4 regions of the Sphingobacterium sp. LZ11T8 genome follow, and region 2 is predicted to be linked to each of the others. Evidence: riboswitches for the same ligand, from Rfam matches in the RefSeq annotation. Region 2 holds a riboswitch; each other region holds the start of a gene.
What was found. Region 2 has a riboswitch for thiamine pyrophosphate ahead of thiS (sulfur carrier protein ThiS). Riboswitches for the same ligand answer to the same signal wherever they lie in the genome.
Positions count from the first base shown of each region.

Region 1: another riboswitch for thiamine pyrophosphate. It lies ahead of pnuC (nicotinamide riboside transporter PnuC); the one in region 2 lies ahead of thiS (sulfur carrier protein ThiS).
Region 3: another riboswitch for thiamine pyrophosphate. It lies ahead of thiM (hydroxyethylthiazole kinase); the one in region 2 lies ahead of thiS (sulfur carrier protein ThiS).
Region 4: another riboswitch for thiamine pyrophosphate. It lies ahead of NLF99_RS13895 (TonB-dependent receptor); the one in region 2 lies ahead of thiS (sulfur carrier protein ThiS).

Region 1 is NZ_JANBZY010000010.1:83,131-91,328, reverse strand. Features, by position in the region: gene NLF99_RS18390 (DUF4302 domain-containing protein) at 1-576, shown strand, start outside; gene NLF99_RS18385 (acyl-CoA dehydrogenase) at 629-1,705, opposite strand; gene pnuC (nicotinamide riboside transporter PnuC) at 1,706-2,278, opposite strand; TPP riboswitch at 2,366-2,503, opposite strand; gene NLF99_RS18375 (malate:quinone oxidoreductase) at 2,509-4,005, opposite strand; gene fabG (3-oxoacyl-[acyl-carrier-protein] reductase) at 5,397-6,140, shown strand; gene NLF99_RS18365 (acyl transferase) at 6,331-7,311, shown strand; gene NLF99_RS18360 (neutral zinc metallopeptidase) at 7,313-8,182, opposite strand.
Region 2 is NZ_JANBZY010000004.1:311,009-319,206, reverse strand. Features, by position in the region: gene NLF99_RS11895 (ATP-binding protein) at 1-594, opposite strand, end outside; gene NLF99_RS11890 (DUF6882 domain-containing protein) at 1,075-1,824, shown strand; gene NLF99_RS11885 (Rho termination factor N-terminal domain-containing protein) at 1,838-2,119, opposite strand; gene NLF99_RS11880 (DMT family transporter) at 2,150-3,016, opposite strand; gene NLF99_RS11875 (hypothetical protein) at 3,238-3,978, shown strand; TPP riboswitch at 4,080-4,178, shown strand; gene thiS (sulfur carrier protein ThiS) at 4,244-4,450, shown strand; gene thiC (phosphomethylpyrimidine synthase ThiC) at 4,470-6,281, shown strand; gene NLF99_RS11860 (thiamine phosphate synthase) at 6,278-6,886, shown strand; gene thiE (thiamine phosphate synthase) at 6,883-7,533, shown strand; gene NLF99_RS11850 (thiazole synthase) at 7,514-8,198, shown strand, end outside.
Region 3 is NZ_JANBZY010000003.1:99,231-107,428, reverse strand. Features, by position in the region: gene NLF99_RS08660 (quinone-dependent dihydroorotate dehydrogenase) at 1-624, shown strand, start outside; gene NLF99_RS08655 (copper resistance protein NlpE) at 1,599-2,063, opposite strand; gene NLF99_RS08650 (CBS domain-containing protein) at 2,211-2,624, opposite strand; gene tenA (thiaminase II) at 2,782-3,435, opposite strand; gene thiD (bifunctional hydroxymethylpyrimidine kinase/phosphomethylpyrimidine kinase) at 3,422-4,261, opposite strand; gene thiE (thiamine phosphate synthase) at 4,258-4,890, opposite strand; gene thiM (hydroxyethylthiazole kinase) at 4,874-5,683, opposite strand; TPP riboswitch at 5,741-5,833, opposite strand; gene NLF99_RS08625 (NAD-binding protein) at 5,881-7,569, opposite strand; gene NLF99_RS08620 (toll/interleukin-1 receptor domain-containing protein) at 7,573-8,198, opposite strand, start outside.
Region 4 is NZ_JANBZY010000005.1:305,523-313,720, reverse strand. Features, by position in the region: gene NLF99_RS13910 (lipopolysaccharide biosynthesis protein) at 1-1,484, opposite strand, end outside; gene NLF99_RS13905 (acylphosphatase) at 1,487-1,768, opposite strand; gene NLF99_RS13900 (amidohydrolase family protein) at 1,804-2,967, opposite strand; TPP riboswitch at 3,135-3,265, shown strand; gene NLF99_RS13895 (TonB-dependent receptor) at 3,323-5,776, shown strand; gene dtd (D-aminoacyl-tRNA deacylase) at 5,902-6,360, shown strand; gene NLF99_RS13885 (nucleotide pyrophosphohydrolase) at 6,373-6,702, shown strand; gene NLF99_RS13880 (endonuclease/exonuclease/phosphatase family protein) at 6,838-7,596, opposite strand; gene ggt (gamma-glutamyltransferase) at 7,661-8,198, shown strand, end outside.

The DNA.
Region 1 (8,198 bases), on a different contig from region 2:
AGACCAATTGAAATTGATGGTGTGAAAATAAAATTGATGGAAGGTTTAAGGCTCAACTCAACTTCGCTAAGTTCTAAAGATGGCATAAATATCTCGAATGTCGGCAAACCACAAGTTTACGACATAAAAACAGCAAAGGAATTTACCATTGCCGGCACGAAAATTTTATGGTGGACATCTTCTCAAGGCTTTGGAAAGCGAAATCAACCTGATATTGCAGGCTTTCAAAAACTACCAAACTTCACTTCGTTTACTCTTGTGCCAAATTATGATTATAATGAGCAATATAAAACCTATTTCTGGTTTATGGCTATTGGTTTAAGAGGGGCCACAGCTGGTAGTAACCATGGACCTGTAGCTAGATTTGGAGATAATGGTATCCTTAGGTTTATTCCATTTTTGGAAGGCATCCCCTCTACTAACCCTGCAATACTCCGAGCCATGAATATCACTACAAGTTATATCTATAACCCTAATGGGTTTTATATCATTAAAACTGGTCTTGGTTATACGATAGTCGATGCAACAGATGGATTAACTTGGGCATACTTCCAAGATAACGCTGATGTATCTTAGATTTATTTTACCAACTCCCTAGATATTATTCCTTTTAGGGAGTTGTTTTATCCTACCACACATTCAACAAACTATGCTGACTTGCCGTAAATAAATTCCGAAATACGATATTCAATTCATTTTCCTTTTGCGCTGCTCTGATTCCCAACAAAGGCAATATCTCGGCACAATCCATACGCACATCTTTTGCAATTTCTCTCGATAATTCTCCAATTTTCAAATACAGATCCGCCTCAACCTCTTTCCCTTTACTGGCATTTTGCCATAGCTCAACAGCATAAGCCTTCACCTGGCCTACCTTCCCTTCAAATTTTGTGCGTAATTGATCCAGCTGTTTAAACCTAGTTTTACTATGTTTCTCCGCCCAATGGCTATCTTTTGATTTCTCGAAATAATACTTTTCGCACAGGTCTAAAAACCGCTTGAACATACCTACATAATTCACCAATAGGGTCAATTCTGCAAATGGCATAAAAGGAATATTAAAAAGGGTCGAATTAGACTGTTTAGCTTTAGGATCAAGTACAAAAGCATTTTCCTTGGGCACTTTCAGGTCCTGAAAGGAAAAGGAATGGCTCGCGGTACATTCCAACCCTATGGTATCCCAATCATAATGGATGAGTACATCATCCTTTGGGACCAGGAAGGAAAAATATAAATTCTCGCCTGATTCATTTTTCAGTACCTCTCCATTATTAATGATTTCAGCATTGAAAGTGAAATGGGTTAAATGAGGAGCACCGGTGGCATAGTTCCAATAACCAGAAACCACAAAATATTCTCCAGCATCAATTGCCTTCCCTCCGACTCTTCCGCTGCCTCCCAAACAGATCTTGGGATCAGACCAGAGGCTTTTGGCAAATTCAGGTTGTATAAAGCCTGCAAACATATTCGCACCAGCACATAAGGTTACCGTCCAGGCCAATCCGCCATCCCAATAAGCCAGCTCTTCCAATAAGTCCAAGCCTTCTGGAAAGGACATTTCCAAGCCGTTTAATGTTTTCGGAACCCAAAGATTAAACCAGTTGTTTTGGTACACAAGGTCAAGTTGCTCTTTCGTAAGCGCCTTATTCTTGATTCCTTCGGCCTGTAATTCCTTTATGATCTGAATTTGTTCTGATATCAACATTTAATTGTCTGTATTTAATTCTAATTTTTGGATTTTCATGATTCGTTTCCAATTTAGGTAACCGAAAATGGCAACTATAAATAGAAACGTGGTCAGTGCTGCGAATAGGTAAAGGTCTTTATGGATCAAAAGTGGTACGGCAAAAAGGTTACTGATATTGAGCAAGATCCAATTTTCAATTTTTCTTTTCGCCAAAAGCCACATACCAGCCCAGGCTGTGGAGGTCACCCAAGCATCCCAAATAGGCACATCGGAATTGGTAATGCTGCGAAGCAAAAAGTAAAAGATCAAGAAACCTCCAAATACGATGCTGAGGACGGTAACCCATTCTTGCTTAGTCGAATGGGTAATGGGCTGTTCCTTTGCGGTCTTATTGCTTATCCAAAACCACCAGCCATAGATACTCATGACCAAATAATAGATTTGTAAAGCAATTTCAGCATATAGCCCGGCATTGTACAGAACCAGCATCCCAGTCGTAATCCCCATTATCCCAAACAGGTAATTGGATACCTTATTGTTCTTGGACAATAGGACTTGGATAATGCCACAGATCACAGAAAACCTTTCCAACCAGGACGTTTGCTGCAATGTTTGAATAATGTTATTAAAGATTTCCTCCAATTTCGCTGAATGGTATAAGCACTTATGGAGATAAGGGAAAGGATCTTTGTTTATTCCTACGCCAGCATTACCTGGATCAGGTTCATTCCGATCAAAACCGGAATTGGGTATCATCTCAGCCTAAAAATATGTCCCGTCATAAACGGGACATATTCAGCACCCCATAAGTATTGTGAATATTATTTATCGATCTGCAAAATTGCAGAGGTACGATTTCTTGTTGATTGACACAGCTCGGCGTCATCATTTAACTTCTTGCCCCAAGATGGGATCATCTCACGCAATTTCTTACGGTAAGAATCAGATTTTGCACGGTCAGGGAAACATCTTTTCAATAAGTTGATCATGATTGCTACTGAAGTTGATGCACCTGGTGAAGCGCCCAATAAGGCAGCAATGGATCCATCGGCACTGGAAACTACCTCAGTTCCGAACTCCAAGATACCACCATGTTTAGGGTCTTTTTTGATAACCTGTACACGTTGGCCAGCTTTTTCGATTTCCCAATCTTCCAATTTAGCGGTTGGCATAAATTGTTTCAGGGAATCTAATTTGTCCTGAGGTTTTTTCATCACCTCGGTGATCAAATATTTAGTCAATGGTAGGTTATCCAATCCTGCCGATAACATCGGACGGATATTGGAAAGTTTAATGGATGCCGGCAAGTCGAAATAAGATCCTTTTTTCAAGAATTTGGTCGAGAAACCTGCATAAGGACCGAACAACAGAGCTTGTTTTCCATCGATATAACGGGTATCCAAATGCGGAACCGACATCGGAGGAGCACCTACTGATGCCTTTCCATAAACCTTGGCATGGTGTTGCTTGATGATCTCTTCATTATTGCATCTCAACCATTGTCCTCCAACAGGGAAACCACCATAGCCTTTAGCTTCAGGGATTCCCGATTTCTCCAACAACAATAAAGAGTGTCCACCTGCACCGATGAAAACAAACTTAGCCAAGATTTCTCTCTTCTTGCCTGTTTTCAAATCTTTAACTTCTACTTCCCATCTACCATCATCCTCACGGTCAATATCTTTAACTTCTTGGTTCAAGGACAACTTGATATTGTCTTTTCCATCCAAGTAAGTAATCAAATCTCTGGTCAAAGCACCGAAGTTCACATCAGTACCGATATCCATTTTTGTAGCAGCAATAGCCTCATCAGCTGACCTGCCTTCCATCATCAAGGGAACCCATTCATTCAACAAAGTTTTATCCTCGGTATACTCCATACCTTTGAATAGATTTTGTTTGGTCATGGTCTCAAATCTGGTCTTCAAGAACTGCACATCTCTATCGCCAAAAACGGCCGACATATGCGGAACGCGGCGGATAAAATGATTAGGGTTCTTGATAATATTCTTCTCTACTAGGTAAGACCAAAACTGCTTGGAAATCTCATATTGTTCAGCAATACTGATTGCCTTATCAATTTTCACACTTCCATCAGGCTGCTCTGGTGTATAGTTTAGTTCACAAAGTGCCGAGTGACCTGTACCGGCATTATTCCACGCATCTGAACTCTCTGCAGCAACAACATCCAAACGCTCGATAATCTCAATATTAATATCTGGACTCAGCTCATTAATTAACGTACCTAACGTCGCGCTCATGATGCCTCCACCAATCAGAACGACGTCAACCTCCGTTTTTTTTGTTTTCTTACCCATGGTTTTTAAATGAAATACAAAATTAATATTCGCTTTATATTATAGCGAATAAATTTGTCAGAAACATTTCAAATAATTGTGATTTTATCAATAAACACCTATTCCCTTATTCAAATCTACCATAATCCTATTTTTTTAGATTTCTGAGTGTTAAAAAGGGGTGGTTTTGGATTAGACAGGCTCACCCGCCGGAGGTTTGAACCAGGATGAAAGGGATAAGAGGATAGGCCAAGATCTGGGGAAGAACCAGGATTGAATGGATGGGAGGATAGACCAAGATCGTAAACCATTGAATGCGGTTTTAATACAAATTTGCGTAGGGACTATTGCATAGCCCGCCACATATTATCTGCTTCATCCTAAAGAAGGAAGGATCTGTAACATACCTTTTATAATGCTAAGCCGGTCATCCTGACGCAGGAAGGATCTCGGAACATTCCAAACCAATTTTTGGGAATCATTGCATTAGCGTACAGTTCCTGCACCTGTGGTGCAGCATGACAGGACCTGTTGGAGGAGAACCGTACAGATTCTTCACTAATCGTTCAGAATCAAAATGCGAAAAAGAGGGATTCAGAGTGAAACGAAGAATCTATTTTTTTATTTTTTTAAGGATCGTTGTCATTGCCAAATCGTAAGATGAGCAAACTATTTTTTTTCTTTTTAGACCCGTATAAAATAAAAAATATATGGAAAAATATTCCACCCTCGCTAGGGGTTGGCCATTTCAAACATCCAACTTCTACAAAGATTCCACCCCCTCTGGGGGTTTCTCAAAATATATAAATATACATTATCCTTCCGAAGGAAGCCCTTTAGCCTCCGGCTCATTTCCAATGGCGGAAAAATGGAAAGAATGCCGTTGCCCTGCGATGGGATTGGCCTTGGAATGCTTTCAAAAAATTCTCCATCTAAAGGAGAATTTTGAAGGAAGATATTCCCGACAACAAGGCGTTCTTTTCATGTGCAGATGATTGTGCGAAAAGCCATCTTAAATGAGCCGAAGCCTTTACGGATTCGAGTTGTTTTTGGTATCCGTGAGCTCCTTCGTCGGTTTGGTTACTTTTGGGCTTCAAAAGTAACGAAGAAAATTGGTGTCCGTGAGCTCCTTTGTCGGTTTGGTTTTGGTTACTTTTGGGCTCTAAAAGTAACGAAGAGAATGCGGTCAAACTGCATTCCAAAGATGAGAAAACCATTTCAAATGAAGATTGGATGGTTCCGAGTCCTTTCGTTCCTCAAGGTGACACTGGAAAGGTTAATGAAAAGAAGGTTTGTCCATCTTTCTTTAATTATGTCATTGAATCCTTCCTATTGCTATTCATTTTTTGTATTATGCAGTTTATTTTCCACTTTTGTGGACTTTATATTATTGAACATAAATATTTATTTATATGAAATTGTTAGCCGGAAAAACAGCCTTGATTACTGGGGCATCCAAAGGGATCGGTAGAAAAATTGCTGAAGTATTTGCCCAAAATGGAGCGAACGTTGCTTTCACCTACCTTTCTTCGGTAGAAAAAGGCCAAGCCCTAGAAAAAGAACTTGAACAATTCGGAACAAAAGTAAAAGGATACCGTTCTGACGCTTCTAAATTTGATGAAGCTGATAAATTAATCAATGATATCGTTGCTGATTTTGGAACCCTTGATATCGTCGTTAACAATGCCGGAATCACTAAAGATGGTCTATTGATGCGTATGACAGAGGAAAACTGGGACGATGTAATCAACATCAACCTGAAATCAATCTTCAACGTTTCTAAAGCTGCTTCCAAGGTGATGATGAAAAACCGCAAAGGTAGCATCATCAACATGAGTTCTGTAGTAGGTGTACAAGGAAATGCTGGACAAGCTAACTATGCAGCTTCTAAAGCAGGTATCATCGGTTTTTCTAAATCCCTTGCTAAAGAGCTGGGATCAAGAAACATCCGTACCAACGTAGTGGCTCCTGGATTTATCCGCACTGAAATGACTGATGTATTGGACCCTAAGGTTGTTGAAGGTTGGGAAGCTAATATCCCATTAAAACGTGCTGGTGAACCTGAAGATGTTGCCAATGCCTGTTTGTTCCTAGCTTCAGACCTCTCTTCCTATATCACTGGACAGGTGATCCCTGTTTGTGGAGGAATGTTATAAGATCGAAAGAATTTGAGTATAATTCTTCGGGTCAAGTTCTGGTCTCATTCGAGACATATTCGGAAATTTCGGAATATGTCTCGAATAAGGTCAAAGCTTGACCCGAACTTTTTTTATCTGTTTTTTGGGATTTTTGAAATTCGACGGTATTAAAAAAACATTTAATATTTGTTGTCGTATATTTGCAGCAATGGAAATTTCGGACAAAATATTCACTATTCAAAATGAAATAGACTTTAACAATTGTGCTGTTGAAATCTTTAGATTCCAAGCCAAGAACAATCTAGTCTATCAGCAATTTCTGGATATTTTAAAAGTGAATCCAGAAGCAATACAGCATTACCGTGAAATCCCTTTTCTCCCTATCCAATTCTTTAAATCGCAGGAAGTAATCATAGAAGGTTTGGAACCGGAAGTGACCTTCTCTTCTTCAGGTACAACAGGTATGATTACCAGCAAACATCTTGTCGCAAAGGGTGATTTGTATGTGAAAAGTTTCAGGAGAGCTTTCGAGCAATTTTATGGTAAGATCGAAGGCATCGCCATAGTAGCCTTATTGCCCTCCTATTTAGAGCGTTCAGGATCATCCCTGATCTATATGGTAGACGACCTCATTAACCGATCTAATCAACCCGAAAGTGGTTATTTCCTATACAACCATGAGGATCTGCAACGAACATTGAACAAACTCAAGGAGTCGGGGACCAAGACTGTCCTATTCGGAGTGACATATGCCCTATTGGATTTCATTGAGCAATACCGAATTGATTTCCCTGACTTGATTGTGATGGAAACAGGTGGGATGAAGGGCAAGAGAAAGGAAATGATCCGTGAGGAATTGCATCAGATATTATGTGAGGGGTTTAATGTGAAGAGCATACATTCTGAATATGGCATGACCGAATTGCTTTCTCAAGGCTATTCTGATGGTGAAGGTTTATTCCATACCCCAAACTGGATGAAAATCTTGATACGTGACACCAATGATCCCCTGTCTTTATTGGACAATAAAAAAACAGGAGCAATAAATGTCATTGATTTAGCCAATTATTATTCCTGTTCCTTTATAGCTACACAAGACCTTGGAAAGTTCCATACAGATGGATCCTTTGAAATCTTGGGTAGGTTTGACAACTCGGATATCCGAGGTTGCAATCTTTTAGTTCAGTAGCTTATTGCAAGCTTGGATCTTCAAAGGTGTTACCAGCATTGATATCGCCGGTATCATATCCTTTTTTGAACCAGTACATACGTTGTTCTGATGAACCGTGTGTAAATGATTCTGGATTAGATTGTCCATACGCTTGTTCTTGGATATGGTCATCACCTACAGCTGCTGCTGCACGCATTCCTTCAACGATATCATCATAAGTGATCTCTACATCGGTAGATTTATTTAAGTGATGTGCCCATACCCCAGCATAGAAATCAGCTTGCAGTTCGGTCATCACCGAGATTTTATTGTTTTCACGTTCGCTCAATTTTGCTCGCATGGCATTGGTTTGCGATAGAACTCCAAAAATATTTTGGATATGATGACCTACCTCATGCGCAATAACATAAGCTAAAGCAAATTCACCTTTTGCACCATATTTTTGAGATAATTCACGGTTAAAGCTGAGGTCAAGATATACTTTTTGGTCACCAGGACAGTAAAAAGGTCCATAAGCTGATCGACCAACACCACAACCACCAGTTTCGGTACCTTCGGTGTACACCACCATGGTTGGTTTGGGATATGATTTTCCATTTTCCTGAAAAATCTTGCCCCATACATCATCAGTACTGGCCAAAACTACATCAGCAAAATCCATTAATTTATCTTCTTCAGGCGTAGATTGATATTCACCTTGTTCATTGACTGTCCCTTGTTGCCCTGATCCTTGCATCTGGTTCAACAAATCATTAGGATCACCGCCCATTAAGAAGCCGATAATCAAAACGATAACACCTCCTATTCCCCCAAGAGTCATTTTCTGTCCACCGGACATCCCTCTACGATCTTCGATATTTCCGCCGCGGCGGCCGCCTTGCCATTTCATAAATATTTCTTTATTT
Region 2 (8,198 bases):
GACATGGCTTTTTGCCCTGGCATAATTCGTTAAGAATCGTGCATAATCAATGGAATTTGAATCTGTATTGGATAGTAGTTTTTTTAAGATTTCAATGGCTTTTTGATATTCTCTATTCGCTATATAAGTGGAAGCCAAGTTATTTTCGTAAACCTTTTTATTGGCAGGGTTTGCGGCATACCGTATGGCTAATTGATTGGCTTCAATTGATTTTTCAGTATCCTTTAGGGAAGTATAGACATTACTTAAATTGTTGTAGACCATTCCCAACAAGCCGTATTGAGCGGTATCGTTCAGGTTCAGATATTCAATGGCCTTGGTGGAGGTTTCCTGGGAACCATAATAATCACCAAAATCAGATTGGGTCACGGCCATATTGATCAAGCTTTCGGCCACACCGACACTATCATCCCTTTCCAAGAACAGAGATTTTGCTTTCTCAAAATAGACAAATGCACTATCAAACTCATTTTTGTCCAAGAAATCGTATGCCTGTTCGTAATACGGATTCTTCTCTGATTCTTGAGTAGATGTAATTTGGTTTTTACAGGATACTAAAAGCAGTAGCCCGGTCAAGAGTAATAATGGTTTCACAGGTAAAAATAATAATGGTCAAAAATAGCCAATAAAACAATTACTTTTCAGCACATAACACTAATAATCACAGGAATGAAAGATTATTTTGTTAAGCGAAACAACTGTTTGAACAGACATTGCTGTAACAACTCGGCTATCTTTACAATAACAAATTGTTACACAACCATTTATCTATGTAAATTTTACAATATCAAAAAAATACGATCTTAAAATAGGCTACCTTATTAAGTCCAGAATTTAAGCAAATATTTAACCAAACGACCATTAATAAGCTAAAATAAAACCTAACTTCACTTTAATTGAGGTAAAATTAATATTCGACGATTTAGGCTGATAAGTATTTTCTCCTACAAACAGTAGATATAACACTACGAAAAATGAATTTCCTACAACATTAGCCCCTTCTAATTATGGATTTCAACCAGCCTTTGTTAACTTAAATCATCAAAAGAAACTAACACAGTAAAGTAATATATTATGGGATTTTTAAATAGGTTATTTGGAAAACCTACACCTAAACAGGAAAATGAAAAATCAGAACAACCAACCAGCAAAGAAAGCCCTATAATTGAGCCAATAAAAACGGAGAAAGAATTATTTGAGAGTTATGCAGCTTATGGATTTGAAAAGCAAGTGGACTTTTCGGAATTAATTGAAGACAAGAGCTGGGATGCGGATTTGACACGTGGGTCAATCACTTTTGGTGATGGACTTGAGTTTCCATTGCAGATTATTGGGAGCTTTTCTTATTCTGTGAACACTTGGCTTTGGTCATGGGCAAATAGTCAATCAAACTTACCTGAAAACCTCCTAATTGATGCGAAAGCATTGAAGGAGTTTGGTGTGAAAAATAAAATAGATCAATTGAGGACTCCTGAATTTTCGATCAAACAGGAAGACTTACATCGATTGGGCCTAATCGCAGTCGGAATGTTTGATGCCGACGCCTATTACCTAGCAGATTATGGCAGTGGGGTCATGCTCATGACCGTAAAATCAGAGTTAATCCAACAGAACAGAAAAGATAATCATTACAGAATATTCACAACCTTCCCGCAGGTGATCTCAAACTTTGAAGTCGATCATAGGAATACGTTGATCCATTACCTGAAGAGCAAAGGCTATGAAGTCGAAGAGAGCGATACTCAAGTCATAGGCACGAAAGCTAATGAAAAATGTACTGCAAGCTTAGATTCCCTAAATCGCGTAGTAAATTTAGGAGGATAAAAAAAGAGGACTGTTAATGTCCTCTGATTTCTTTGATAAGCTGTCCCTTATTCATGCTGTGACGATTTTTTATACCGATTTCTTTTGCTTCTGCCAATAAATCAGATTTTGATCTTTCTTCCAGCTTTTTAGAATTATGATCGATGGTACCAGCAGCCTGGGCATTTGAGATTCGGGCAGCTTTTTCTTTACTCATCCCCTTATCTACCAATGCATCATAGGTTTTTGGTTTTTTTATCTGGGGTGTTTTTTCTCTGGGCATATCATTGAAAATTTGTTTATACCCTTTGAACATTTCATGGATTTTTTTGTTGGAATTTTTTATTTATAGTTCAAGCATTTCCTGTTTTCGAGAAAAAATTGTCGTCCCTATACTTGCCAACACCACACATAAGACAGACACCCATTGATTGATACTGAGGTATTCATGTAAAAATATCAGTCCAGAGAGTGCACCGAATGCAGGCTGCAGACTGGTCAAGATGCTGAATGTTTTGGCTGGCAGTCTTCCCAAGGCCATCATGTCTAATGAAAACGGCAATGCAGAAGATAAGATGGCCACGAGAAGCCCTTTGGAAAATTGCCCAGTATTGATGTTCAATATCGCGCCATCCATTAAGGCAAATGGAACTATAAAGACCGTTGCGATCATCATCCCGGTAGTAACTGCCTGTTTACCCTCCATAACTTTGGAAAGCTTGGCCCCCATCAGGATATACACGGCCCAGAAGACCCCTGCAAGCAAGGCTAATCCCAATCCTATCGGATCGATGCCATTGCTCTTCCAAGGAACGATCAGTAAAATTCCTGTCAAAGCCAATACTGCCCAGATGACATCTGTCCATTTCTTTGATAGGACAAAGGCCAAGAACAGAGGTCCTACGAATTCAATGGTAACACCTAAGCCCAATGGGATTCTTTGGATGGCCATATAAAAAATGAGGTTCATGACGGCAATGCCGATTCCGTAAAGGCCACAGTACATCCATTGTTGCTTGTTGAAGGTACGTAGCTTCGGCCTATTAATCGCATAGAGCAGAATGGCAGATAAGCCAATCCTCAAGGTTGTTGTCGCAATGGGACCAATGGCCGGAAACAACTGCTTCGCGAATGATGCTCCCCCTTGCACACAGATCATGGATAAGATGGCAGCAGCAACAGCAATATTGGTGTTTCGGATTTTGGCAAACATGGTCAATCGCTCTTTTTAAAATTGAATCCAAAAATAGCCTTTCATTTTTAGTAAACAGGCGAAATGAGAATAATTAATTCCCCAAACGACTTCCTGTATTTAATTTTCTTAACCAATATGTTAAATATAGTTATTACTGTCATTCTAAGCCTTTAGATTTAGTAAATTAGACTAGATGAATTATTTTCACCTAAAGAAAATGAAAGCTTAATATTAGAGCTATGGCATTAAAACCGATTATTATTTCCTTCCTTTTGTTCCTTTATAGTTTGGTGGCATTTTCCCAAGCTCAAAAGAGGTATACCGGCACAGTTTACTCCAGTGACAGCAGTCTGTTGATCAAAAATGTGGATGTCATTAACCAAAGAACAAAACAAACGCTGCGATCAGATTTTGATGGTTCCTTTGGCATCGATGCCCGCCCGTCTGATAGCATAACCTTTGTCCATCCGCATTGGAATAGCCTCAGTATCTTGGCTGAAGATCTAAAGCAGCATGTTTTCCTACAGAAAAAATCCATCGTGCTAGAAGAGATCGTCGTCATGGGGAATACCAAAGCTGCAAAGCTGAAGGAACTGGAAAGCATGAAAAAAGATATCAACGTTAAAGGGGGACTATATTACTCCGGTGAACCACCATGGTACCTGCTTCTACCCTTTGGCATGCCAACCGTTACTTACTTCTACGAAAAATTCAGTAAATCTGGTAGAAACGCGAGAAGGTTCAATGCTTTTATGCAACAAGAAATCAAAAATATGGAAGTGGACCAAATCTTCAACAAAGCAAGCATCAGCGATATTATCCCCATGGACGATGAAGAGCTGGAACAGTTTATGGTGGAATATAGACCTGATTTCGAAACTGCCCAATATTGGACCAGCTATGACCTGCATGTGTATATCAAGAAATATTACAAAGAATTTAAAGAGAAAAACCCTGCTGAAAGATTGATCCTAAAGTAGTTCTAGGGATTGCTTAAGGTTTCTTCTCGGTAAAGAAGCAACCTGTAAATTGTATTATAATCACAAATAATTTCTTTTAGTTAACTCATTTAGCTAACTTGCCTACGCTTTAGGGGTGTCTGCATTAATTGCAGGCTGAGATTTTACCCTTATAACCTGATCTAGATCATACTAGCGTAGGGAAAAGTAAAATGTCATTCATGGGTGCGTCCTGTACCTAAAGTAGACATTCCTAAAGCATTAATGCTTAAATAACTATTCAGGAATGTTACTTATTATCAATAATCAGACAAAACAGTACAAGAGATCTCCATTTACCTTGGAGGAATTAATGGATTTGGAGCTTAAAGGCAAAACCAAAGGTGTTGCTGTTGCCCTAAATAACCAAGTCATCCCTAGAGACAAATGGTCGGATACCTTATTGACTGATACTGATTCTATCCTAATCATAACCGCAACTCAAGGCGGATAACCCTTAAATATTTGAAGACATGACAGAACAAAAGATTACAACCAATGCTTTTCCAAATTCCAAAAAGGTTTATATTCCAGGTAACCTATACCCTATCCAAGTTGCAATGCGTGAAATATCCCTGAGCCCAACCAAGCTGAGCAAGGATGGTCTTGAAATAAACCCTCCTGTTACGATTTATGATACTTCTGGTCCATATACGGATGTGAATTCTGAAATCGATATCCGTAAAGGCCTGGACAGGATCAGGGAACAATGGATTTTAGACCGCAACGATGTTGAGATTCTGGATGGCATCAGTTCGGAGTACGGACAAAAAAGGCTCCATGACCCAAGCTTGGATGAATTGCGGTTTTCTTACAATCATAAACCGAAAAGAGCAGCAGATGGACAAAATGTAACCCAACTGCACTATGCTAAGAAAGGGATCATCACTGCAGAAATGGAATATGTTGCCATTCGTGAGAACCAAAGAATTGAACAATTACAGTCCGCTACGAAGGGAATAGCTGAACAACATAAGGGCGAAAGCTTTGGTGCAAATACGCCAAAACGGATCAGTCCTGATTTTGTGCGGGATGAAATCGCAGCCGGAAGGGCAATCATTCCAAATAATATTAACCATCCGGAAAGTGAACCTATGATCATTGGCCGTAATTTCTTGGTGAAGATCAACGCCAATATCGGAAACAGCGCTGTAAGTTCCAGTATCGAAGAGGAAGTGGAGAAAGCAGTCTGGGCATGCCGATGGGGTGCAGACACGATCATGGACCTCTCTACCGGAAAGAACATCCATGAAACCCGCGAGTGGATTATCCGAAATTCTCCAGTACCAATAGGTACAGTTCCTATCTATCAAGCTTTAGAAAAAGTTAAAGGTGTGCCGGAAGATCTGACCTGGGAGATTTTCAAGGATACCCTCATTGAGCAAGCAGAACAGGGTGTTTCCTACTTTACGATACATGCGGGTGTCCTGTTGAGATATATCCATTTAACGGCGAAAAGGGTAACAGGAATTGTTTCTAGAGGTGGTTCTATTATGGCTAAGTGGTGCCTATACCATCATAAAGAGAATTTCCTGTATACGCATTTTGAGGAGATATGCGAAATCATGAAAAAGTATGATGTAGCCTTCTCTTTAGGTGATGGATTAAGACCAGGCTCTATTGCCGATGCCAACGATGAGGCTCAATTTGCAGAATTGGAAACCTTAGGAGAACTGACTAAAATAGCTTGGAAGCATGATGTTCAGGTGATGATAGAAGGTCCGGGACATGTCCCTATGCACATGATCAAAGAGAACATGGAAAAGCAATTGGAAGAATGTGATGAGGCTCCATTTTATACCTTAGGCCCATTGACAACGGATATTGCACCCGGCTATGACCATATCACTTCAGCTATTGGAGCTGCAATGATCGGCTGGTACGGTTGTGCTATGCTGTGCTATGTTACACCAAAAGAACACTTAGGCCTTCCCAATAAAAAAGACGTTAAGGACGGTGTAATCACCTATAAACTTGCTGCCCATGCTGCAGATTTGGCCAAAGGACACCCTGGCGCCCAATACAGAGACAATGCATTGAGCAAAGCGAGATTCGAATTCAGATGGGAGGACCAATTTAACCTTTCACTCGATCCTGATACCGCAAGAGAGTTTCATGACGAAACTTTACCTGCAGATGCAGCAAAGGTGGCTCATTTCTGTTCGATGTGCGGCCCTAAATTCTGTTCCATGAAAATAACGCAAGAGATCAGGGAGGCAACCGAAGAAAGGATGTTGGAAAAATCGAAGGAATTTATTGAAAGTGGAAAAGAAATATACCTATGATCATAGTCGTTTCTCCAAACAGCAATTATCCTAACGAACCATTGCATGTCAACAACATGTTAGATAATGGATTGGAGCTATTTCATTTCAGGAAATATGCCTCATCGGATGACCTGGCTTTGGAGTATTTGGACAATATTGATGTTTGTCAAAGAAAGAAAATCGTACTTCACTCCCACCATCACCTTGCGACTGAGTTTATGGAAATTGAGCGTCTGCATTTCAATAGTTATGATCGGATAAGAGGGAAGCAATTGGAGTATAATGGTAATTACATCTTATCGACCTCCACGCATTCTATTCAGGAATTCAATGAATTGAACAAGACTTGGTCTTACGCCTTTCTTAGCCCTATTTTTCAGAGTATCTCAAAGCCTGGACACGGTATTTCGAACAATGTTTTTGAAGATATTGAACTAAAGGACAATGCAGATGTCGATTTGATTGGACTAGGAGGAATTGAATATCAAAACATGGAAAGAGTATTAGGCAAAGGTTCGGACGGAATTGCTTTGTTAGGGTCCATTTGGAATCAGATCGATCCAACTAATTATTTGATCTCCTGCAATGAAAAACTAGCATTATGGAAGGCAGACCAACTATGAAAACTAACTTAAGTCGAATCCAATACATATCTGATGGAAGAACTTTTTCGGACCAGGAAAGAAATATCAGGAAGGCTCTGGATTCAGGAATCAAGTGGCTACAACTCAGGTGGAAATTTGGAAGAGAAAAGGAACTTCATCAGCTTGCAGAATTGAGCCGAAAGCTCTGTGAACTCTATCAGGCAACCTTTATCATCAACGACCATTTATATTTAGCCAAAGACCTGGATGCAGATGGAATCCATTTAGGGTTGCAGGATGAATCTATTTTAAGTGCTAGAGCTGTCTTAGGCAATGAAAAAATTATTGGAGGGACAGCAAACAGCTTCCAGGATGTACTTCAAAGAATTCAGGAAGAATGCGATTACATTGGTCTTGGACCATTACGGTTCACCTCAACCAAACAGAAACTGAGTCCAGTTCTAGGATTTTCAGGATACCAGGAAATCATCCAAAGACTAAAAAATGAAAAGGTACAATACCCTCCAATTTATGCCATTGGAGGGATAAAAGAACAGGACTTAACCGAATTGTTGCAAGCAGGGATTTATGGCGTGGCTATATCAAGCTTGATTCAAAATGACCCTTCTGCAACTTCAAGAATGAATCAATTTTACACAGAAGATTATGTTGAAAATAGCCGATAAAACATTTCAATCCAGACTTTTCTTAGGTTCTGGAAAATTTGGAAACCTTTCCCAAATGGAGGAAGCTATTTTAGTTTCTCAAACCGAATTGGTCACCTTAGCGTTAAAAAGAGTGGATCACCAATCTGCCGAGGATACCTTGCTGAATTCCTTGTCATTACCCAATGTGGCCTTGCTTCCCAATACTTCGGGAGCTAGGAATGCAAAAGAAGCAATTTTTGCAGCCCAACTTGCAAGAGAAGCTTTTGAAACCAATTGGATCAAACTTGAAATCCATCCTGACCCTCGATATTTGATGCCTGACCCCATCGAAACTTTAATAGCTACCGAGGCGTTAGCCAAGCAGGGTTTTATCATCATGCCCTATATTCATGCTGACCCTGTTTTATGTAAAAAACTGGAGGATGCCGGTACGGCAGTTGTTATGCCATTAGGTTCTCCAATAGGAAGCAACAAGGGATTAAAGACCATAGACTTTTTGGAGATCATCATTGAACAGAGTCAGGTACCGGTAGTAGTCGATGCGGGCATTGGAACCCCCTCTGATGCTGCCCAAGCCATGGAAATTGGAGCAGATGCCGTATTGGTGAACACTGCAATTGCCACGGCCTCGGACCCTATTAAAATGGCCGAAGCTTTCAAGCTGGCCGTGATTTCAGGAAGGA
Region 3 (8,198 bases), on a different contig from region 2:
GGTGTTTTAATCGGTGGAAATATCGGTAAAAATAAGGTTACACCAAATGAAGAAGCTGTAAATGACTATATCTATTGCTTCAAGGCTTTATTTGACTATGTGGATTATTTCGTGGTAAACGTAAGCTCACCCAATACACCGGGATTGCGTGATCTTCAGGAAAAAGAACCGCTTATGCATATCCTGAATACATTGCAGCAATTGAACCTGGAAAAGGCAAACCCAAAGCCTATCCTTCTAAAGATTGCTCCGGATTTGACCTTTACCCAATTGGATGATATCGTTGAGATCGTGATGGAAACCAAAATCGCAGGGGTAATCGCTACCAATACTACCATCGCCAGAGAGGGATTACAGAGCCACCGAATGTTGGTACAGGAACCAGGTGGCGTCAGTGGAAAACCATTGACCCGTCGTTCTACAGAAGTAATCCAATACTTGGCAGATAAATCCAATAAAGCCTTCCCGATCATTGGGGTAGGTGGTATACATTCTGCTGCGGATGCCATTGAGAAATTAAATGCTGGAGCAAGTTTGGTCCAAGTCTATACCGGTTTTATCTATGAAGGGCCATCTTTGGTGGCAGATATCTGTAAGGGGATCTTGAAAGAGAGAAGTAGGTAGAAACAGGATGGAAGGGATGAGAGGATGGGCCAAGATCTAGGAATGAACCAGGATGGAAGGGTTGAGAGGATGGACCAAGATCGTGTCCATTATGTCGCTGGAAAGGTAGCCGAATTTGTTGGGGCTTATTGCATAAGCCCGCCTCCTGCAATCCTAACATCAAAATCTCCCTTTAGGGTGATTAACTCCTTCATCCTTTTAGGACAGATAATTACCCCCAGAGGGGGTGGAATCCTTGTAGAAATTTGATGTTTGTAATGGCGAACCCACAGCCTGGGTGAAATATTTATCCATACCTTTTGTGTCAGCCTGAGTTTACCGAATGGGCCTCGGAAGTATCCACTCTTCATTTGAAAAATAGTTCCCTCATCTTACGATTTCGGGATGACAAACACCTCAAAAAATAAAAAAATAGATTCTTCGCTTCACTCTGAATCCCTCTTTAACGCATTTTGATTCTGAACGAATAGTGAGGAATCTGTACGGTTCTCAATATAAAGACCCTGTCATCCTAAATCTTTGATTTAGGAACTGTTCGCCAGTACAAACTATTGCAGATAGAAAAACTGTATGCCAATGCAATTATTCACAAAATTAGGTTTGCAATGTTCTGAGATCCTTCGGATGAACCTCAGGATGACGAAACGGAGGATAACCGCAGGTAAAGGAAAGTATGCCAATGCAATTATTCACAAAATTAGGTTTGCAATGTTCCGAGATCCTTCCTGCGTCAGGACGACAATGGGGTGTTAGCCTAAGATTTAGGAACTGTTCGCCAGTACAAACTATTGAAGATAGAAAAACTGTACGCCAATGCAATTATTCACAAAATTAGGTTTGCAATGTTCCGAGATCCTTCGGGTGAACCTCAGGATGACTAAAAAAACTTAACATAATGACATTGCCCGTTAGGGCAAAAATAAAAAGAGCTGATTTTTTCAAACCAGCTCTGTACAATATCTATAAACTCAATACTATTGAGTTACTTTTTTCAAGATATAATTGTCTTTCAAAGGGCCGTCGATAGGTTTTCCATCTTGGTCTAGGGAGAACAATTGGTTTTCGCCAACTTTTAGTTTCATGTTTACTTCTTTACCTACTAAATGAACGACACTGCCGTTGTCATGCCACATAAATTTACCGGTATCCTCAATTTTAGTGTCTCTTTCTTGATATTGACCTTCATAGGTAAAGGTTTCATCGGAGTTTAAGGTCACCGTAGTTTTGATTCCTGGACAGTCAGCGCAAGGAAATACGCCAGAATAGGTACCCGCCCAATCAACCGAATTTTGGGATGTATGGGTGCTGTCAACGGGGTTAGAATCTGTCAATACCGTTTCACTTGAATCTTTAGATTCCAATTGTTTATTAGCGTTTGAAGTACAAGAACCGAATGTCAATAACGCTGCGGTTCCAGCAAGTAAGCATAGTTGTTTCATATAACATAAATTTTATAATCAAAAATACCCAAAAACTGCGCCAAAAGCTACGTTATCAAGAGTTTTTGTAATAATAAATTTCCTTATAAAAAATTTCAGCTGTAAACCCATTTGGTCTACAGCTGAAAATTAATTATTAACAAAATACTAATATTGATCGATAAAATATTTTAAGAGATCTGTAGTAGTTACTATCCCTACAAGGTCTTCACCGTCCACGACTGGAATGGAGTGGAAAGAAACTTGAGAAAGGGTTTCTGTCACTTCCTTTATAGTCGCTTCAGGATCTACCGTCAATGGTGATTTAGCCATTAACTGCGGAATGCTGTACATATCATAAACGATAGTTTCGATATCATCCTCTTCGTTTACATCCGCATAGCTAATTTTCAATAAATCAGAATAACTGACTACCCCAACTAATTTTTTGCCCTCCACAATAGGCAAGTGACGGATATTATGTTTCTTGAATAGTTTCTCCGCCTCATATAAGCTATCTTTCGGAGTCAATGTGATCAACTCGGTTGTCATAATCTGCGATACTGGAACTCTTTGTTTCATGATATTTGATTTTAATGGTTTGCTTAATCCTTTACTCAAATATCATGTTTGCATTGCGCCAAAAACAGGAGATTAATTACGTTAATAAATGATCTTTACCGCGCTAATATTGTACTTTTTTTGTAACTTAATAGTTGGCCCAAAATTCAAGAATTGCTTACCATTTTATATTCCGATAAGCAGCATCCCAGAAATTAAATTCCAATCTACTTGCGGCAATAAAGGCTTCAAGCATGGCTTTTCTACCTTTATCTGTGCTGTTTTCTGCCATGTAATTACTATACTGTAGGGCTTTTTTCACACCTTCGGCAAATTCATCGCCACTATAGGTCTCAATCCAATTCTTGTAAGGGTTATTATCTGTATTCTGGTTTTGATAGATATGGTCTCCCACTTCTTTGTAAATCCAAAAGCAAGGTAAGATGGCTGCCGTAGCTACCTCTATGGGATCATAGGCCACCGTACTTTTCAAGAAGTGAATATAATGGTGACAAACGGGCTCTATCGTAATCTCTTGATTGGGTTCAAGCTTGAATTGCTTGAAATAAGCCTCATGTAAAGCTCTTTCCACGATCAAGGCATTCTTGCCAAATTCAAAGAAGTCCAAGGCCATTTCATTGTCCTCTGCCTTTGAACCGAGTGCCGCAAGTGCTCGTCCATAATGTTCGAGGTATTTGGCATCCTGAAGCATATAGAACTGAAACTTTTCCAATGGGAGGGTTCCGTTTTTCAATTCTTCGATAAAGGGCATTTTCAATATTTCATGATAGATGGGTTGGATAGCTTCCCAAGCTTGATCAGTCCATTTCATATTTAATGAGTCTTTGAGGGTTAAAAAAGTGATTCAGTGGTCCATTTCCTTTTCCTATCAGCAGATCTTTGCTTCCTTTTATGGCACTGTTGATATACATGAGAGCATTTTCGGTGGATTGTTCCAAGTGATAGCCACGGGCAAGGAATGATGCAATGGCAGAGGAAAGCGAACAGCCTGAGCCGTGTGTGTTCTTGGTATTCACACGTTTAGAATCGAAATATTGCGCTGCATGGTTTTTCTGGATCAATATACTGGTGAGTATATCGCTTTGAAGATGTCCACCTTTTAATAGTGCAGCATTACAGCCTAAACTTAAGATTTCATCAGCGACTTCTTCCATCGCATGTACGCTGCTGATTTCTCTACCCACCAATACGGAAACTTCATCAAGATTAGGGGTAATGATTTGGGCTATCGGAAACAATAGTTCTTTAATGGCCGCTATGGTTTCTTCATGGATCAGCCGATGTCCGCTAGTGGAAACCATAACCGGGTCAAAGACGATACTGCCTTTATAATCTTTCAGGGAATTAGCAATGGTTTCGACCAATTTGCTATTATGTACCATCCCTATTTTGATGCTGTCGGGATAGATATCTTCAAAGAGACAATCTAATTGCTCCTTTACAGCCTCAACAGGGATGTCGAAAATGTTCTTCACCCCTTGGGTATTTTGTACCGGCAATGCCGTCAAAACATTCATGGCATAGCAGCCTAGGGATGAAATGGTTTTGGTGTCAGCTTGGATGCCGGCACCACCGCTGCCATCAAAGCCCGCTATACTGAGAACAGTTGGTACTTTATATTTTTTGTTTTCTTTCATTTTAATAATCCTTTCAACAGTTCGGCTGCTTTTCTTGGGTCTGAACTGCCGCAAATTGCAGAAACGACAGCAATGGAATTTGCGCCAGCTTGAAATGCCTGTCCAGCATTGTCCTGCTTCATACCACCGATAGCGATCAGCGGTTTATCGGTTTTTAGTTTTATTTCTTGTATACCGTGAATACCCCAAGTGGTCACAGTATTGGTCTTTGTCGCTGTTTTAAAAATAGGGCTGAGCCCCAGATGATGGGTTGGGTCCATTTGAGGACTTTCCAGTTGATCTTGGTATTCCAATGACCAGCCAATTTTCAGGATATCTCCATATTTTTCAGCTATGTCCAGGGGCTGTGTATCCGAAAGGCCAACATGAACGCCCCAAGCTTGGATTTCAACTGCAATTTCAGGAGCATCGTTGATGATCAGAGGAATCTGGTATTGGTCTGTAATTTTTTTCAGTGCCTTTGCCTTGTTCAAATATTCCGTATGGCTGAGTTCTTTTTCACGCAATTGAATGATATCCACCCCGCCAAATATGGCTTCTTCCGCAACTTGCAGCCAATTCATTTTAACACAATCTTTTTCTGAAATCACCAAATAAAGGGGATAGGGGAAATCAGGATGGATTGGCATATTTTTTTAGTTTTAGGTTACCTAAAATCTGTTCTTTGGCAAGATTGTAAAGGATGTCATAAAAATTGAGCTGAAGGCTACCTGGGCCTTTCGATATTTTGGCAGCCAATTCGCCTGCAAGACTAGTGATGGCAATACCAGCGACAGCTTCTTGGTAGGGGTCTTTTGCTAAGCCAATGAATGCTGCGGTAATTGCGGAAGCCGTACAGCCCATTCCAGTTACCTTGGTCATCACGGAGGTGCCGTTTTTGATTTCGGTGATTTCATTCTTTGAAATGACATAATCAGTGGCACCGGAAATACAAACTATGGATCCCGTTTCCTCTTGCAGTAACTTTCCGGCATCTAGGGCCGAGCTGCTTGATTGGGTGCTGTCCACACCTTTAGCACTTTTATTGTTAAAGTTCTGAAGGGCGATAATTTCCGAAGCATTCCCACGAATGACCGTTGGTTTTAATTCCAATAGAGATTTTAGCGTTTCATTGCGTAGGGTAGAGATACCTGCACCAACCGGATCCAATACCCAAGGTTTAGCTAATTTGTTGGCCAGCTTTGTGGCCAGGATCATATTTTCTGCCCATGGTTTGCTTAGGGTACCGATGTTGATGACAAGGGCATTGCAGAAACTGAGGACTTCCTCTAATTCCTCTTCGGCATGGACCATAATTGGAGATGCACCAAGTGCCAGAAGGGCATTTGCGGTATTGTTCATGACCACAAAATTTGTAATGTTTTGAACGAGTGGAGATTTTTCTCGGACTTGAGTCAATAAATGATAAATGTCGTTTTCCATTATTTGAAAAATTAAAAACAATAATGGCTGAAGGGAGGGAATAGGCAATTAGGTTTGCCAAGCAATTTTGCTTTTCCCTACGACGGTTTTAACCGTATCAGGTTCAAAGGGTCTGTCTCAATTCCTATTAGAATACCCCTAAAGCCAATCAAATATAGCCCAAACAATCTGCAAAGACAAATTCTTGGGCTATAGCTTTATTTTTCGTTCAAAAGAATCTTAATTCTAAGGATGGTGTCTCGATCTTTCTGTTTTTCACTTTCGCTCAAGATTTCCCAAGGAATCAGGGAAGGGTGGAATTTAAGCTCATCATTTCGTACTTCTCCATAGTCCCAACCATTGATATATCGGTGTGCCATCCAGCGGTTATGCTCGATAATGGCCAAGGTTTCCACTTCATCCTCACTGAAAGCTATTGCATCCGGCTGGTTTACTGGCCATTCTTTATGGGTCAATAAAAACTTATAGGGAATATGGTCTGCCTGCGCTCGGCTGGCATCTTTTGCATCTTCGCTCAGGGTTAACCAATCAGAAGTGTATCGGGCACTTTCTGAACTGGTACCGGAAAGTAATTTTCTATAATCATCATGGATGGCCTGGGCTAATTTGTCCAATTTATTGCCCGTGATAAATTCAAGGTTACAGATATCTTCCATCTGACCAAAGAATTTTATCCTATCGCTTTCTTCCGAATAGCGGATCAACTTCCGCAAACCTTTTCCTTCAGCATTGAGCACATAGATCGGGAATTTACTATTCTGGGTTTTGTCCAAGAGTTCCAAAGCGGTATTGAGATTAGTTTGGTCCTGGTCGAAAGCAGTAATGAACAAAGTTTCATTGCCTTTATCCAATAATTCCTCCCTAGATACCAGCTCATTGTAGGTTCCTTGAAAATTATGGAATTCAATAGGAAAAATCTTATTGGCTTTAGGATATTGCTCGTTGAAGTAATTCCTGTCTTTTTCAGCTTGCTCGGAATAAACAGCAATTTTCAGGTCATTTTCGACAGAAATATGGAAAATCCTCATGGCTTGGACCAACATGGCTTTTGCGAAATCCCCATAGCCTAAAAATACGATTTTATTGATATCGGAAAGTTCCTTACCGGATCGCTGTAGATCTATTGGAAATTGCGAAAAAAACTGCCTTGCCAACATCTTGTGGATGTTGAAGAATCGAAGTTGGATTTGGTTGTTATCTAAATGGATTCCGGTGTTCTTGACCAAGTCGATCAACCTTGGGTTGCTGATATGTAAAAAGCAATGCAAGTCGTTCTGACATTTTGATCTATCGTAGATATCTTGAACAGATTCAATGATTTCAATTACGGTTTGCTCATTTTCTAGGAAGACGATCAGGGAAGAGGCGCGTTTGATCCCTGCTTCCAGTAGGGTACTTTCTTCTTCGGCATTTCCGATAATCACTAAGTGGCCCTGTTTTTTTACAGAATTGATGTCGGCATGCTCTGTTTCCTTTTCAATGGCAATTCCTTTTTGCTTATAGTCTTCCTTTAGGCTTTGAAAAAGTTGCCTACCTTTTTTTGAGATACCCACAGAGATGACATGGTTCTGTTTGAAAGAAGCCTTTAAGAGATTGAACTGTTCGGAGAATACCTTTTGAATAATCTTGTAGGCACCGAAAAGCAGAATGCCAATGGCACATATCTTAGCTAGGATCAATTCCCAGGGTACATTTTCAGCTTCTAGGCCTGAACCTGAAGGGTCGCCACCGAATACGATTTTGATGATGCGGTAAATCCGATCAGGTAGGTACCTCAAGGAGTTGCTCTCAGGAAAGAACTTGGATAAACCGATCCAAGATAATATTATCAAAAAGCATACAAATGCTATTCCCAATAGACCTTTTTGTCTTCTTGTCAAATTCATTCTTTATTTGCTTAAGTTCTGTTTTGCTTCTTTTAGGAGCGTTTCAACTTCAGATTTCAGTTCTTTGTTCTTGATCTTGATCAATTGTTTTTCTGTAATGTCAACCATACGCTGACCTATCAATTTCGTTTCAGGCTTACTGCTGAAATAATTGGCAACCATAGCCCTGGCCAACGGATGGTAGTCATAGGTCACTGCCAACAATTGAAGGTTCGCCTCATTTTGGATAGGGTAGTTTTTCTTCAAGATATCGGTAATCTTGACGTTGGAGCTAGGGGATACTGACCTGACGAATGGATCTTCAAAATACCAGGTGTCATAGGTGCCGGTCGTATCAATATAGTTCAGGATTGCTCCGGTTTCATTGTCATATTTTTTACCATAGAATTTCTCCAAATCTCTAGCCAATTGGTCTTTGGACATGCTGACCTGTCCTGGAACTTCCCAGATATTGATGGCGATGCCATTCATGAGTGATTCAATGGTCATTAACCTTTTGTCGCCTGGCATTACATTGATCTGATCAAATCGCTGGTTGATAAAGGGCATAGTCAGGATGTTTCCGGTTTTTGCATCAACCACCTTTGCTGCATAACGCATTCCTTCACCGTCATCCTGTACAAAGATCT
Region 4 (8,198 bases), on a different contig from region 2:
CGCCTTTTCAGGATCTTGAACAAGGTGTTTTTTTCTAAGTAGAACACAGCCCCCAAAAACAGGATAAACAATAGATTGCCTATCCAGAAATGTCCAAAATAAGCAAACCAAGAGACAATCAGTCCCATAAAAAGGTAAGCTAGGATCTTCTTGCTGTTATAGGGAATACTATAGTTCTGCTGTCCCCAGAAATAGGAAAGTCCAACCATCACCACATAGGCACTAGTGGTAGACAATGCGGCTCCTACATAGGAATAGCGAGGAATCAGAATGAGGTTCAAAATAATGGTAATAATCGCCCCTACTCCAGATATATACAGGCCATATCGGGTCTGATCGGATAGTTTGTACCAGATGGACAGGTTCATATACACTCCCAAAAGCACATAATTGAAGAGCAAGATCGGAACGATAAACAGTCCTGACCAATAGGCTTCGGGCTCTAATTTAGATCCCCGTATAAAGGCTTTTAACCAGTCAAGGTTGGCACATAAACCAATCATCACGATGACCATCGCAATGACGAAATATTCCATAATCATGGCATAGGTCTTCCTCGCATTCTCGTTCTTAGCATAAGAAAAGAAGAATGGTTCTGCACCCAATCTAAATGCAGTGACAAACAGGTTTAAGAAAACGGCAATTTTTGCTACCGCCCCATAAACACCAAGGTCCATTTCCCCTTGCTCTCCTGGCACCAACCGCGGGAACATGATCTTATCCAGATTTTCATTGATAATAAAGGAGATATTGGCAATCAAGATCGGGAAAGAATAGCTCAGCATACTCTTGATCAGCTTATTGTCCAGTCGGAATCTAAATCCAGCAATCTGCGGAATCAACAATAGTAAAGTAACCAGACTGGCCATTAAATTGGCAATAAACACATTACCTAACCAGCCTTCACGAAACCAACCTGCACTGAATTCCCTGAAAAATTCCGAGTTCTTGTTCCATTCTGGCAACCATGCCAACAAGGTAAAATTGACAGTGATAAAGACCAAGATGTTGATCAGTTTTACCAAACCATATCGAATTGGCCTCCCCCCTGCTCTCAGTTTGGCAAAAGGCACTACTGCGATCGCATCGGCAGCAATGATCAGCGCAAAGAACTTGACGTACAGAATATAATCAGGTACATTTTCTCCCTCACTTAAAAAATGGGCAATGGGCTCTGTAAAAGTGAACACAGACAAAAGGAAAATTGCTGTGGTAAATAGGGTAATCAAGAAACTATTGTCGAATACACGATCTTTATCAGCGTCCTCCTTTTGCAGATAACGGAAAAAAGTCGTTTCCATTCCAAATGCTATGACAGCATTCAGCAGGGAAGCATATGAAAAAAGATTGGTGAAAACTCCGTACACGGAGGTACGAAACTTCCCTGTAAAGAAAGGGGTCATCAAGAACCCAAGCATTCGGGATAAGATGGTCGAGAGACCATAGATCATCGTATCGCTGACAAATTTCTTAACTACCGACACGCTTATTTGATTTTCTTAACGACTTCGAAATTGCGGAATCCCTTGATTTCATTGGATTCTTCATATTCCACATGGACAACTTCAGCATGTTCAGGCCCCTCCTGACAAAAGTCTATTAAAGACTCTAGGGCGAAAACATCGCCCTCAGCTTCTATATAAACAGATCCATCAGGTTTGTTCATCACAAAACCTTTTACCTTCAATTGGTCAGCAACAGCTTTTGTCGAAGCCCTGAAAAAGACTCCTTGAACTTTACCTTGAACCTTAATATTCCAATGTTTCATGAATACAAAGGTAAAAGAAGAAATAGAATTAGAAACTATCTAATTCTTCTAACCTTAACTTTCGGGTTCAGTTTGAATGTATCCATTCCTTCCAATAACACCAAGCCTGGTTTCTTGCCTACTTCCAAAGACCCTAATTCGCTTTCTAGGTTCAATGCTTTAGCACCGTTCAAGGTAGCCCATTTGATAGTCTCATTGAAGTCCAAATCCGGAAACTCTTGGTGGATAACCTTTAATTCCTCTAAAATATCCAATGTATCGTTTGACGCTAAACTGTCGGTACCAATCACGATGTCATGGCCTCCCAACAAGAAATTGTCGATTTTAGGAATTCTATCTTCAATATATAAGTTGGCTTTTGGACAGAAACAGAAATAAACCGATCTACCCATTCTATCCACAAAATCCAGGTCCTTAATCGAAGTATATGTATTGTGCACTAGGATCAATTTATTCTTGCTAGGGATATAGGGCAAAAATGATTGCAGGGAGTTTCTAGCTTGGGCCCTAAAATCTTCCATCACCATGTCCATCTTCTTGAAAAACTCCAAGAACTCGCCTTTTTTATAACGGAAAAGCTTGTTCTCTTCATCACTTTCCTGATTGTGGATACTGATGATATTATCTTCGCTGATTGCTTTTTTCAAGGTCTTAAATAAGAATTTAGAACCAGAATAAGGCGCGTGAGGGGTGATTGAGGAATGTTTGTAATCAAAATGGAACTCAATTTCCTTAGCATTGTCGATTCTTGTAACAACATCTTCCTTATTGGTTGCCATTACTTCAACAAAAGTATGGTATTTGATAGGGCTATTTTCCTTGATCTTAGCGGTAACTGCTGAGTTCACGTGGTCGCCGACAGCTTGGATTCCGTTTTCATACATCATTTTGTCAGCTTCTTCCATGGCAGCTTCCAACTTGCTTTCATGGTTTCCGCGTTCGTTGATTACATTAGAAAGGAAGTTAGGTAATCCTGTACTTCTAGGCACAACACCTAATAAATGGGAAAGTTCTAGATGACAATGAGCATTTACAAATCCAGGAATTAAAGCTCCTTTGAATTGTTCCACTAAATTTTCATCTATTTCACCTGGATTGAAAACACCTTTCACAATCCCTTGATCATCCATCGCGACTACCCCCTTTTTAATAGCAGGCCCGGCAACAGGAAACACAACATCAGCAGCGTAATACTTCATAAGAAATTAATAGTTCCGTTTTTTTAAAGTTAGCGTAATTTGCCCATTGATGGCAATGCAGGCAATTTACAAAAAAATACCATCAGTTTAACTAATAAAATAATAATTACGAATTTGTTACAATAATATTTAAATTTTGTTTTATTTATCCAAAAGGCTAGCTTTGCGCTATCGAATAGGGGTGCCTTGTTGAAAAACACGAACAAAGGCTGAGATTATACCCTGTATTTCAAGTGATTACAAGAAATACATACCTGATCTGGATAATGCCAGCGTAGGGAAAGGGCGGTTAAATAGAACTTGTTGTGACCCCTTACAGCAAGAAAGTTTAACTCTTTAAAACATTTTTTTTATTATGTTTAACAAGCTTTGGGCAACTTTAGCCTTATGTTTGCTAGTACTTGCGAGCTTTGCTCAACAAAACTTCACTGTTAGGGTTTTAGACAAATCTGGAGCACCTGCAGATGCCGCAACTGTGTCCATCGACGGACAATCCAAATCCACCAATAAAGACGGAATTGTCGTTTTTGACAATCTAAGCACAGGCTTTCATGACTTAAAAATTTCTTTTATTGGTTATAAATCCGAGATTTTAAGAATAAATCCGAAAAATCAAGCTAATTTTTCCATTCAATTAAAAGACAACGTGTATGAATTCGAGGAAGTTTATGTAACAGCAACACGTGCGAAAGAAAATTCCGCGACTACTTTTAAAACCATCAATAAGGAAGACATCAAGAAAAACAACCTCGGACAGGATATTCCATATCTCCTGGACCAAACCCCTGGCGTCGTTATAGGTTCTGATGCCGGTGCTGGAATCGGATATACAAATATGACTATCCGTGGATCCGACAATGAACGTATCAATGTCACTTTGAATGGTATCCCATTGAACAACCCCGAAAGCATGGGATCCTTCTTTGTAAACCTTCCTGATTTTGCCTCAAGTACAGAGAGCATTCAGATTCAACGTGGTATCGGAACATCGACCAATGGCCCTGCTGCTTTTGGAGCCTCTTTAAACTTCCAGACCGACGCCCTGGAAACAAAGCCCTACCTAGAGTTCAACAACTCCTTTGGTTCCTATAATTCTTGGAAAAACACCCTAAAAGCTGGGTCAGGACTGATCAGCAATAAATTCGCATTTAATGCTAGGTTATCTAGGATCTCTTCGGATGGCTATGTAGATAGAGCTTCCTCCAATTTAAAATCTTTTTATGTTGATGCAGGAATGTATACTGATAAACATACCTTGAAAGCCACTGTGTTCTCAGGTAAGGAAAAAACTTACCAAGCTTGGTACGGCCTTGCCGAACCATTATTCACTGGCAATAAAGAAAGGATTGAGGAGTACGCCGATAACCTTTGGTTGTTCGACCAAGAGCGTGAGAGATTCTTAAATGGAGATCGAAAATACAACTACTATACTTACGACAATCAGACGGACAACTATACGCAGACGCATGCCCATCTGAATTACTCCTACCGCCCTTCTGAAAAAATGACCTTCAATACGGCGCTTCACTATACCCGCGGTGCAGGATATTATGAAGAATTCAGACCATTGGATGGACTAGACCATTATGGAATTGATCCAGTAGTGGCAAACGGCAATACAATTAAAGATACCGATTTGATAAGGAGAAGGTGGTTGGACAATCATTTCTATGGCTTGACCTATTCCCTGCTCTATAAGCCATCCAACAACCTGAACTTCACTTTCGGTGGTGCTTACAACCAATACAAAGGCGATCACTATGGAGAAGTAATTTGGGCAGATCAAGTCCCACAGGATAAACTCAATGACAGATACTACTTTAGCCATGCCAATAAAAATGACTTCAACTTTTACGCAAAGGCAGATTATAGAGTAGAAAACTTCCTTTTCAATCTGGATGTCCAGTACAGGAACATTGTTTATAATGGAAAAGGTGATGATGATAAGATAAAGGACTTCACGTTTGAGGACACCCACAACTTTATCAACCCCAAAGCAGGCGTTACATATTTCTTGAGCGGCAATTCCAACCTATACGCTTCTTACGCCTTTGCGAGCAAAGAGCCTACTAGAAACGATTACGTAGAAAACCCAATAGGTGCAATTCCGAAGACAGAGAAGATGCAGGATATTGAGGCTGGATACCGCTACAGAGACGAAAACATCAATATAGGAGCAAACCTATATGCCATGCTTTACAAAGACCAGTTGATACCAACCGGAGCATTGAACGATGTGGGTTCAGCGGTAAGGATAAATGTGGACAAAAGCTATCGAATGGGATTTGAGCTTGATGGAAGTTGGAAAATCCATCCTAAATTCATTTGGTCAGCAACCGCAGCTTTATCGCAAAACAAGATTAAAAACTTTGTAGAAAACATCCCTGTTTATAGTGACGATTTCGATTTTGTAAAGTATGATTTGATCACGCATGAAACTACGGATATTGCAAAATCACCAGCTGCGGTCTTATCTAATAATTTCACCTATAAACCGATTGAATCATTAAGTTTCAGCTTTTTGAGCAAATACATCTCGAGGATTTACCTAGACAATACCTCCGAAGTGAACAGAAGCATCGCTCCATCCTTCGTCAACAATTTCCAGGCTATCTATTCATTCTCTGTATTTGGCCTTAAAAACGTAGACTTAAACCTGATGATCAACAATATCTTCAACGAAAAGTATGCAACCTCAGGTTATACATATAGCATGATCATGGAATCTGTAGGAAAGAGAGATTATTTCAATTTCTACTATCCGCAGGCGGAAACTAATGCCATGCTAGGATTAAATATTAGATTTTAATAGTACCAAACCCCACAGAAGATGTCCTTTCGTTCATTCGGAAGGGCATTTTCGCTTTTTGGCGTTTTGAAATCCGATTGCCCAATTGATTTTGCCAATAACGAATTAAATAATACTTTTAAGCCATGCGAGCAGTAATTCAAAGAGTGACACATGCATCCTGTACGGTAGACGATCAGATTACAGGACAAATTGAAGATGGTTTACTCGTTCTTTTGGGTGTAGAAGAAGAGGATTCAAAAGAAGACCTTCAATGGTTGGGACAGAAAATAGTCAATCTGAGGATATTTTCAGACGAACAAGGCTTAATGAACAAATCCGTTCAGGATATCCAAGGCAACATCCTATTGATCTCCCAATTTACCTTATTTGCTCAGACCAAGAAAGGGAATCGCCCTTCCTTTATCCGCGCTGGCAAGCCCGACAAGGCAAAACCTATGTATGAGGAAATGGGAAAGTATCTATCAAGCCTTCTGGGAAAGGAAGTACAAATGGGGATTTTCGGCGCTGATATGAAAATCGACCTCCGAAACGATGGTCCAGTTACCATTATCATGAATACTAAAGACAAAGACAACTTCTAAACACATACTAATATGACAATCAAAGAAGCTCAGGAAATTGTAGACAAATGGATCAGTACCACTGGAGTTCGTTACTTCAACGAACTGACCAATACGGCCATGTTAATGGAAGAAGTTGGCGAGGTAGCCCGCATCATGGCCAGAAAGTACGGTGAACAGTCTTTTAAAAAATCAGATGAGGAAGTCAACCTAGCAGATGAAATGGCCGATGTACTCTTCGTTCTGATCTGCCTAGCGAATCAGACCGGAATAGACCTGACCTCTGCACTAGAAAAAAACCTTGACAAGAAAAATATGCGCGATGCAGATCGCCATAAAAATAATGAGAAGCTGAAGAAATAGTATTGAGATGTGAGAATTGAGAATTGAGATATTCAGCGTCAAGATACCTGTACATCATTTAAATAAGCTCTTGGGATTATTAATGGGAAGCAAACGTTGTCTCACATCTCATATCTCATGTCTCACATCTCCTCCTTATTTAAACTCAATCTCCGCATACAAAGGCAAATGATCTGAAGCATACTCTTCTTTGATCACTTGATACTTTTTCCAATTAAAATCCTGATTCTTTAGCACCATGATATAATCGATTTCATTCTTTGTATTAACATTCGGAGAAGTAGGCTGATTGGATATCGTATTTCTAACAAAATATTTTTCAAGGATCTGAATCGGTTTAGACTCCGGTTTTGCATTCAAATCCCCAACCAAGATCAATGGTTTTTTATATAGCTCACCAAGTTCATTAATGAATTCCGCTTGCGCGATCCTGTTCTCTTCCTTCAGGTCCAGATGCGTATTTGCCAATGAAACGACCTTTCCTCCAGGCAACTCTACATCTACAATCGCCAAAGAACGATTTTCACTTTTCACCGGCATAGGAAGATCATACCTCCTTTTACCTACGATCTTATGTTTACTCAAGATCAAAATGCCATAATAGCCTTTCTCCAGGTCGATTCCTTTAGAGAAGAAATATTCAGTTCCAGTAAGTTCTGCCAGTTTCTCTGCCTGGTTTACCATTTCCGAACGTGAGACGTTGATATCAACTTCCTGGATACCGATAATATCTGCATTCGCATCATTGATAACCTTTGCGATAGCTTCAATATCAATTTTCCCAGGAGTGGAAGGTGGATTGGCATGGTGAATATTGTAGGTCAGGATTTTTACGGTTTGCGCTTTCAGTTGCATGGACACAAAAAGCAATAGGATCAGGCTCAGTATTCGCATAATTAAAAATTTGATTGAAGTTAATATAATTCATCTAATAATACCAATTTATTATCTTAGCGACATGAAAAAACCTAATTTGATTTATTTATTCTTAATCGTCTTTTTTCTGGGCTCTTGCTCAGTTAATCAACAGACTGCTTCCAACCAAACCGAGTATGAAAATGGAGCAGTTGTGACGGCTCACCCGATTGCTTCAGAGGTGGGAGTAGAGATCTTAAAAAAGGGCGGAAATGCTGTTGATGCAGCAATTGCTGTAAAATTTGCTCTAGCAGTAGTCTACCCTAACGCTGGAAACCTTGGGGGAGGTGGATTTATGGTATTTCGTGGAAGAGATGGTTCGGTATCATCCCTTGACTTCCGCGAAAAAGCACCTCAGAAAGCTTCCAGAGACATGTACTTGGACAAAGATGGAAACCCTATTACCGACCTAAGTCTTTACGGACAATTGGCCTCTGGTGTACCGGGATCTGTTGCCGGGATGGATGCTGCCTACAAAAAATATGGCACTATCGCTTGGAAAGACTTAGTTCAACCGGCCATCGACCTAGCAACAAAAGGCTTCCCGATCACCAAACAACAGGCTGGCGAATTCAACCGCT